3 regions of the Sporosarcina sp. P20a genome follow, and region 1 is predicted to be linked to each of the others. Evidence: predicted binding sites of a transcription regulator. Region 1 holds the regulator's gene; each other region holds the start of a gene.
What was found. The regulator CtsR, encoded in region 1, represses protease genes until heat stress. The targets are predictions, from matches to a motif close to ATGGTCAATAAAGGTCAAACA.
Positions count from the first base shown of each region.

Region 2: the regulator CtsR is predicted to act here: its motif matches at 2,057-2,077, upstream of CSV72_RS15645 (ATP-dependent Clp protease ATP-binding subunit).
Region 3: the regulator CtsR is predicted to act here: its motif matches at 1,221-1,241, upstream of clpP (ATP-dependent Clp endopeptidase proteolytic subunit ClpP).

Region 1 covers NZ_PDYT01000012.1:23,617-26,902, reverse strand. The annotation lists gene mcsB (protein-arginine kinase McsB) at 48-1,118, opposite strand; gene CSV72_RS10715 (UvrB/UvrC motif-containing protein) at 1,108-1,659, opposite strand; gene CSV72_RS10710 (CtsR family transcriptional regulator) at 1,671-2,141, opposite strand; gene bioB (biotin synthase BioB) at 2,504-3,286, opposite strand, start outside.
Region 2 covers NZ_PDYT01000032.1:3,872-7,157, reverse strand. The annotation lists gene CSV72_RS15660 (prolyl oligopeptidase family serine peptidase) at 1-459, shown strand, start outside; gene CSV72_RS15655 (metal-sulfur cluster assembly factor) at 506-820, shown strand; gene rraA (ribonuclease E activity regulator RraA) at 1,467-1,946, shown strand; gene CSV72_RS15645 (ATP-dependent Clp protease ATP-binding subunit) at 2,102-3,286, shown strand, end outside.
Region 3 covers NZ_PDYT01000034.1:10,456-13,741, reverse strand. The annotation lists gene CSV72_RS15885 (arsenic transporter) at 1-718, shown strand, start outside; tRNA gene CSV72_RS15880 (tRNA-Arg) at 1,023-1,094, opposite strand; gene clpP (ATP-dependent Clp endopeptidase proteolytic subunit ClpP) at 1,326-1,922, shown strand; gene CSV72_RS15870 (HPr family phosphocarrier protein) at 2,284-2,541, opposite strand; gene whiA (DNA-binding protein WhiA) at 2,590-3,286, opposite strand, start outside.

The DNA.
Region 1 (3,286 bases):
GCTATGAGGCTTTCTTGCAAAAACTTTGCTCATAACCGATCACAGTCCTATTCTTGTGCAGCAGATCTCTCTATACCTAGCCGATCCCGGAATAATTGTGCACGAAGGATATCTCGTTCGTCAGATGTTAATTCCGCTTCCGCATATTGTTGGAGAAATCCTGGTTGCATGAAAATCATCAATTCATTCAAGATGGTCATATCAATATTTTCAATGATACCTAAATCAATACCCAAACGGACGTCAGACAAACATTTTGCCGCTTCTGCTGACGGCAAGATCCGCGAATGAGTCAATGTACCAAGTGCCCTGAATAATCTATTCTCCAAGTGAACTTCCGACTTAGCCAATAATAATTCACGAGATTTCTTTTCATGCGCAATCAGGCGCTTAGAGATACTTTCCAGATCTTTCAAGATTTCCTCTTCTGATTTGCCAAGTGTGATTTGATTGGAAACTTGATAAATATTACCGAGTGCTTCACTGCCCTCTCCATAACTTCCACGTACAACCATCCCAAGCCTGGATATCGCAGGAATAATTCGCTCGATTTGCTTAGTGATGGTTAATGCAGGTAAATGCATCATGACAGACGCGCGCATTCCCGTACCTGTGTTGGATGGACAACTTGTTAAATAGCCGAATGTTTCATCGAAAGCATAGTTCAAATTCACTTCCAGCTCGCTATCTACTCGATCAGCATGTTCGTACGCCTGATCTATTTGAAAGCCTGGATAAATACATTGAATGCGAATATGATCTTCTTCATTCACCATAATACTAATCTTTTCGTCTTCCGACAGCAAAACCGATCCATGTTTTTCAGGATTGATCAACTGCGGACTGACTAAATGTTTCTCGACTAAAATTTGTCTTTCAAGTGGTGATAAATCTTCCATTGTCGTGCCTGTAAAGTGGTGATCCTGCATCGTCTCGACCGCTTGATTCAACGCTTCGCTTACGCGGTTTGCATCTTCTTGCGAAGCACTTATTGGAAATAGATGATCACGCAAATTACGAGCCAGCCTGATCCTTGTGGATAAGACGATATCAGCATGTTCACCTTCCGCTACCATCCAGCCTGTGAGTTCCTGTTTGATGAATTTTTCAAATGACATGTTGATCATCACCCCCATCGGACAGTTGCTCCTTCACTTGGTTCGCCTCATCACGTAAAGTGGCCGCTTCTTCAAAACGTTCGTTTTCTACGGCTTCCCGCATTTTTGTACGGATATCTTCAAGCTTTTTCTTTAAAGCAAATCGTTCATTAAGTGAAACGGGGATTTTTCCACGGTGTTGGGTATGTCCATTATGCAATTTGACAAACACTCGTGGCAACTGTCCCCTAAATGTTTCGTAACATTCTGCACAGCCAAACTTTCCGATATCAAGGAAACGATGGAAGGTCAAATCGCAATTCGGACATTTCGGACCATCCGGCAATCTCTCATCGGCTTTTTGTTCTGAAAATAATTCTGATCCGCCCAACCAGTGTGCTAGAAATTGTTGAATGGATAACGGCTCCTGATCCGGACTAAAAGAAAATGTTTGTGAGTAAAATGCGCATTTATCACATAAATGACGCTCTGTTACACCATTAGATGTTTCTTGTTTAAACACTACAGTAGCTGGTCGTTCCTTACAGTTTTCGCAAAGCATGGAGATTCACCTCATTCTATCTCTTCATAAATTAATGTAACTAACATAGCGCGAAGAATACGCGAACGTAATGCATCCCGCTCAGGTAACATATAACGCAAAGTAGCACGGCCCACTGCGGCAAGCATCAGCTTAGCCTCACGTTCTGTAATGACTTCTTCTTCAATTAAACGGATGATGACATCTTCCGCCATAGTAGAGGATGCTTCACTCTCTAAAATCCCCAACGCTTGTTCAAGTAAGTCCTTTCGGGAGTTCGTACGCACCCTGTAAATCCGTATGTAGCCTCCGCCCCCCCGCTTAGACTCTACGGCGTAGCCTCTTTCGACGGTAAACCGGGTTTTGATCACGTAGTTGATCTGTGATGGTACGCATTGGAATTTCTCAGCAATCTCGTTTCTTTTGATTTCAATAGAAGCACTATCTTCCTCTTCTATAATCGACTTCAAATATCCTTCTATAATGTCAGAAATATTACGCATCTCGTCACCTCGTTTCGCTCGTTCATCTAGTTGACTTTGACTATCTTTGACTTGATTGTATCGCAGAAATTAGGCGGGATGCAATTCATTTGTTTATATGTATACCTTATTACGTTGAAAGGAAACCTGTTGCTAGGTTGTCACATTAGGCTATTGATTATTCAATTAATCACCAGACAAAAAAACTAGGTGAGTTGGTAAGCACCGTTGATCGATGATCCAGATGGATGCTTTCCGCTTAAGATTACCTACTATAATCTTCTTACATAGAAGACTGTCTGAATAATAAAAGACTGAAGAACAGATCCTTCTAGCGGATTGTCTTCAGTCATAATGTATACAAACTCTTTCTTCTTTTCTCTTTATATAGTGATAGGTTTTTTATGCAAAGGTTCGAGGTCGACTTCGAAGCCCATATCTTCAAGCATCTTTTGATCTTGATCATTTTCTTGACCAGCTGTTGTGAGATAATCGCCGATGAAGATAGAGTTTGCGGCGTAGAGGCCTAGTGGTTGAAGACTTCTTAGATTAACTTCACGTCCACCGGAGATGCGGATTTCTTTGCTAGGGTTGATATAGCGGAATAGACACAGGACTTTCAGACAGTAGCGTGGGTCCAGTTCTGATGTTCCTTCTAACGGCGTTCCATCTACCGCGTGCAGGAAGTTTACAGGTATGGAATCTGCGTCCAGTTCGCGTAAGCTACGCGCCATAGAGATGATGTCTTGCTTTGTTTCACGCATGCCGACAATGACGCCTGAACATGGAGATATGCCTGCTTCTTTGGCCAGTCCTACAGTGTTAACACGATCATCGTATGTATGCGATGTCGTTATACTTTCGTGATGCTCTGCGGATGTGTTTAAGTTGTGGTTGTAGCGATCTACTCCCGCCTCTTTCAAACGAGTTGCTTGTCCTGGTTTCAAAATACCTAAGCAAGCACATACCGTCATTCCTTTATGCTTTTCTTTAATCTGTTTAACAGAGTCAATAACTATGTCCAGTTCACTTTCGCGCGGTCCCCGTCCGCTTGCTACGATGCAATAGGTACCTGCTTTATTAGCGGCAGCACGTTCTGCACCTTCTAGTATTTCTTCCGATTTCATCATCGCATACTTTTCGACAGGCGCTTTTGAAATGATGGA
Region 2 (3,286 bases), on a different contig from region 1:
CAAACACTAATTGGCATGGGTGGTACTTCAATGGGGGGAATCACAACATTCGGCAGCCTTTCAAATTACGATTGGATTGACGCAGCTTCCGTGATGATGGGTTCACCTGCATTCACGCGTTTAGCCAAAGGGCAAATTTCTTACGCAGAGCGTGGCGGTAGAGAAATTCCAGTATCTCAAGAAGAACGCGAGCAACTATTCGCAGCCCTTGACCAAGTAGATTTATCGCAAAATCCAGGCAGATTGCATCAGCGTCCTCTATTCATCTGGCACGGTGAACAAGATTCAATGGTACCATTTGAATTTACGAAAAACTTTTACGAGGAAATTCAAGAGGATTACGAAGATCAACCAGAGCTATTGAAATGGATGCCTGACGAAAATGCAGGACACGCCGTTTCACGTTCAGGAATGCTTGCAGCAGTCGATTGGCTTGCACTGCATTTGCGTGCAAGGTAGTATGTTGGTAAGATAGGATTACTACACAGCAGAGAGGAGCATTTCGATGAATACAGAAGAAGAAATCAAGCAGTATTTATTTGGTGCGTTAGAAAACGTCATCGACCCTGAATTGGGAATTGATATCGTCAACCTTGGATTGGTCTACAATGCAGAGTTGCTTGACGAAGGAGTAGCGAAAGTTACAATGACACTAACGTCAATGGGTTGCCCAATGGGTCCACAGATTGTAGCGAATATTGAGCAAGAACTAATGGAACTTCCAGAGGTTAAGGATACAGTGGTAGATATTATTTGGAATCCACCATGGTCCCGCGACCACATGTCACGTTATGCCAAGATTGCACTAGGCGTACGTTAATAGATCATACAAACCACACCGTTTTTAAATGGTGTGGTTTTTTTATGGTCTATGAGTCAGAATGAAAAGGAATGGAGTAGGTGGCAGGTTGTTGGGGTGGGAATTTGCACTTCGGAGGGGAAGCATCACTTTCCTGAGGGTTCGCGGTGAGCCAACCAGGTCGCAAGTGCAAAGATGTGCTCCTAACGCTTCGCTTTTACTCGCAAAAGCCGTCCTTCTTAACGGCTCTCGTTCCAATCCCTGCATTGCAAGTGGGTAATACTTCTTGTTACGCATTGAACTGTCGCAATCGCTCAATAATCTGTTCAAGCGCTCATAACTCAAGTCTAACCGCTCTATCATCAGCGACATGCGCTCATACTAAGTCGGCAACCGCTCATATAAGCTGAATCCATCATATAAGTAGGATTGAAACGGAAGCTGGCGACGACTCCCTATGGATCAGCGAGAGCTTGAGACCCTGGACTGAACGAAGTGAGGAAAGCGTCCCCAGCTGGAGCTTCAATCCCATGACGAACAATAAGTAACTACCCTTAGCAAATACCTGTAATTTTTATGACAATATATAGATTAAAAAAGGAAATGCAAGATTTTGTCGAATAGGAATAGGGTAGCGTCAAACAGAATGTACTAGGGGGAATGGGAAATGTCAGTTAAAACAGCAGACCTGTGCGATGACTTCATCGACGAACTGCAAGTGTGTACAGTGGAGTTCAAATCCTACGGCAAACACAAAAGATTCTCGGGGCCAATCTCGACAGTAAAGGTCTTCGAAGACAATGTGTTAGTCAAAGAAGCACTTCAAACGATTCCGGAAGGCCATGTATTGGTTGTAGACGGCGGGGGATCAAAACGCTGCGCACTCATGGGGGACATGCTCGGCGAAATCGCACAAGATCGTAAACTGGCTGGCGTCATTATTTATGGCTGCGCACGCGACACAGCGGACCTTGGCACACAAGAAATCGGTGTCATGGCGATCGGTAGCATGCCGGTAAAAAGTATCAAACGTGGTGAAGGACAAAAAGACGAAGTTCTTCATTTCGGAAATGTTGAATGGACACCAGGTCACTACGTCTACGCGGATGAAGACGGGGTAGTCGTTGCGCCTCGCCAACTAGTTTAATGCACGTCGCTCGCATACTTGCGGGCGGCTTTTTATGTATGAAAATAGTCATTGAATTCGAGTGTTAATCTTTTACTTTACCCAAAAGATGTACTATAATTTAATTAATCAAAGATAGTCAAAGTCAAACAAATGGAAGGCGGATGTATATGCGTATGGATGGAATGCAAGAAGATCAGCGCTCACCACTAGAGCAATTCGGTCGTAATCTTGTGGATGAAGTGAAAAATGGAAAAATGGATCCGGTTATTGGCCGGGATGAAGAAATTCGAAATGTAATCCGAATATTATCGAGAAAGACAAAGAATAATCCAGTCCTCATCGGAGAGCCGGGAGTCGGTAAAACTGCGATTGTAGAAGGATTGGCACAGCGTATTGTAAAAGGCGATGTGCCGGAAGGATTGAAAGACCGTCAGATTTTTGAGCTTGATATGAGTGCATTGATTGCGGGTGCGAAGTATCGTGGAGAGTTTGAAGAACGTCTGAAAAGTGTTTTGAAACAAGTGAAAGATAGCGATGGAGAAATTATCATGTTCATTGATGAGATCCATACGATCGTTGGAGCAGGGAAAACAGAAGGTGCGATGGACGCAGGGAATATGTTGAAGCCGATGCTTGCACGTGGTGAATTGTACTGTATTGGTGCGACTACACTGGATGAATACCGGATGTATATTGAGAAAGATGCAGCACTAGAAAGACGGTTCCAGCAAGTGATGGTACGTGAACCTTCTGTTGAAGATACAGTGTCGATTTTGCGTGGACTAAAAGAACGTTTTGAATTGCACCACGGTGTGCGTATTCATGACCGTGCAATAGTTGCGGCTGCAACATTATCTGATCGGTATTTAACTGAGCGTTTCATGCCAGATAAAGCAATTGATTTAATTGATGAAGCAAGCGCCATGATTCGTACGGAAATTGATTCGATGCCATCTGAACTGGATGCGGTGACTCGTAGAATTATGCAACTTGAAATTGAAGAGCAAGCATTGCGTAAAGAGAAAGACACGATGAGTCAGTCGCGTCTACAGACTTTACGCGAAGAGCTACAAGACTTGAAAGATTCTTCAAAAGGTATGCGAGAGCAGTGGGATGAAGAAAAGGCTGCATTGAAAATTATTCAAAGTAAACGTGAAGAGCTTGATCGCTACCGTCGAGAACTAGAAGAAGCACAAGGTAGTTTTGATTTGAATAAAGCGGCTGAATTACAGTACGGTAAAATTCCAGCATTGGAAAAAGAATTAAAAGCATTGGAAAGTCCGTTAGAAGGAACGAAAGATGTACGTCTATTGCGTGAAGAAGTGACGGAAGAAGAGATTGCATCCATCGTTGCTCGT
Region 3 (3,286 bases), on a different contig from region 1:
TATTGTCGTGCTGTATTTGTACTTCCGCAAATCGATACCGAAACGTTTTGATGAGAAATTGCTACGTACACCTGCCAGTGCGATACGTGACCATAAACTATTCCGTATTTCCTGGGTAGTACTCGGCGTATTATTGTTCGGCTACTTCATTAGCGAATCACTAGGTTTACCAGTCTCCTTTATCGCAGGTTCCATTGCGATCATATTCTTGCTGATCGCAAGGACAAGCGAAGCGGTGCAGACTAAAACGGTAATCAAAGGCGCACCCTGGGCTATTGTGTTCTTTTCTATCGGGATGTACGTAGTTGTCTATGGATTGCGCAATGCAGGATTGACGTCTGTACTGACAGGTTTGATCGAGTGGACATCGAGCCATGGCTTGTATGCTGCAACGATTAGCATGGGCTTCATCGCAGCGATCCTATCGTCGATTATGAATAATATGCCGACTGTCATGATCGACGCGCTCGCAATCCAAGATGCCGCGGTTCCGCCTGATGTGCGAGAAGCGCTAATCTATGCGAACGTCATCGGCTCAGATCTAGGACCGAAGATGACACCCATCGGCTCACTAGCGACGTTGCTTTGGTTACATGTGCTATCGTTAAAAGGCGTGCGTATTTCATGGGGCTATTATTTCAAGGTAGGTATCGTATTGACTGTGCCTACGCTTCTAATTACGTTGACGGTGTTATGGTGGTGGCTTTCGGTTTCTTGAAAGTAAGGAAGGCCAAGGATTGGCACTTCCCCCTTTTTAGATACTAGCGAACTCTCACAAACATGTACGCTGATCTACGGAGTATTACTTTGGTTCTCAATTTCTATCGATGATTTATCCATAGGAAAAAGTAAACAAAATGAATATAACGAATTAAAAAAGAACACACTCAATGAGATTACTTACATGTTCTCTCATCAAGTGTGTTCTATTTATATGTTTCCAACGGCATAAAAAAAACAACGATTGTCTGCACGATCCAATTGGACCATGGCAAACAACCGTTGTTTAGATAGAACCTTGATGCCCTCGGCGGGAGTCGAACCCACATTTTGAGCTTCGGAGGCTCACGTGCTATCCATTGCACCACGAGGACTAAACGTGTAGTATCAAACTTTAACTATAATTACTCCACTACAGAAAAAAGCTTTTCTTCTGTAAGAGACATCTTCCATTATATCGTAGAATATAATGAAAAGCAATGTGTATTTTTAAGGCAAATGATTTGACCTTTGTTGACCTTAATAGGTAAAATACAGTTATAGTTGAAATACGAAATGATTTCAACCGAACGAATATTATGAAGTAATTAAAGGAGGAAGTCTAATTGAATCTAATTCCTACAGTTATTGAACAAACAAACCGTGGTGAGCGAGCGTACGACATCTACTCTCGTCTATTGAAAGACCGTATTATCATGTTGGGGAGCGGTATTGACGACAACGTAGCAAACTCCATCGTGGCACAACTGCTATTCTTGGAAGCTGAAGATCCAGAGAAAGATATCTCCATTTATATCAACAGCCCAGGTGGAAGCATCACAGCAGGTATGGCAATCTACGATACAATGCAATACATCAAACCAGACATCCGCACAATCTGTGTAGGAATGGCAGCATCTATGGGTGCATTCTTGCTAACAGCTGGTACAGAAGGTAAACGTTACGCTCTGCCAAACGCAGAAGTAATGATTCACCAACCACTAGGTGGCGCACAAGGTCAGGCAACTGAAATCGAAATCGCCGCAAAACGCATCTTGCACCTACGTGAAAAACTAAACCAAATCCTATCCGATCGCACGGGCCAGCCAATCGACGTCATCGCAAAAGACACAGACCGCGATAACTTCATGACTGCCGAACGCGCTAAAGAATACGGTCTAATCGACCACGTTCTAGAACGCAGCGACATCGAAAAGAAATAAATACCACAGGTTGTCGCAGAAAGCCAAAAGGCCTTCCGCGACAACCTTTTTATTTTGTATTTTTATTTGGGGTTGGGGTTGGGGTTGGGGTTGATTTTGGTGTAATCTTTACAACACAAATGAATCAGCACTCTAACTCCAGAAAGAGACAATAGTTGATCTGCGTTTCAGGCGGCGACTCCCGCGGGAATAGCATGAGCCTTGAGACCCCGCAGGTAGCGAAGCGGACGAGGAGGCTCAAGCCATGCCCGCAGGAAAGCGTCCGCCTGGAACGCAGATCAACGGCTCCCTCTCCCCTTTCATTTTAGAAGACAAAAAAAGATGACGAAACCTCAAAAGGTCATCGCCACCCATATCCAACTCATTGCTCATCTTCCACTAAATCAGCCAAATTCTGAAGAGCTAACTCCTCATCAATCCCGTCCGTAATCAACGTGATCTCCGTACCCTTCGCAATCGCCAAACTCATAATCCCCATGATGCTCTTCGCATTCACCTGACGACTATCCTTCTTCAAATAAATATCAGCCGAATACTTATTGGCCTCCTGTACAAATAACGCTGCCTGCCTCGCTTGTAAACCGGGTTTAATCCCTACTGTAATTGTTTTTTCTACCATATTGTGTGCTCCTTTTCTTCCTCTTCTCATGAAGGATCTACTAGTAATTTAACGTAATCGATCTGCGATTTCTTCAATCTTACGCAAACGATGATTGACACCTGATTTACTGACCGGTGCACCCGTCACCAGCTCGCCTAACTCCTTTAGCGTCACATCTTGGTGCGTGACACGTAATTGAGCAATCTCTTGCAGACGTTCTGGTAATTGATCTAAACCAATCGTGCGTTCAATCAACTTAATATTTTCAACTTGTCTTTGTGCTGCACCGATCGTCTTATTCAGATTGGCCGTTTCACAATTGACTAGCCGATTTACACTGTTGCGCATATCACGCATGATCCGCACATCCTCAAATTTCATAAGAGATACATGCGCACCAATGATGCCAAGAAAATCGGATATTTTTTCTGCTTCTTTAAGATACGCAATAAATCCTTTTTTCCGTTCAATTGATTTCGCGTTCAAATGGAAATGGTTCATCAACTCAACAAGTGATTGACTATGTTCTTGATAGCTCGAGAAGACTTCCAAATGATAAGAAGACGTCTCCGGATTATTCACGGAACCTCCTGCCAGGAAAGCTCCCCGTAAGTATGCGCGTGCACAGCAATCTTTTTCAATTAACTGTGGATCGATCGTATTGATCATTTGGAAATCATGCGTCATGATCGATAACTCTTCCAATAAGTGCTTAGCCCCATCACGGATTCGGCAAATATAGACATTATTTTTCTTTAAGCGC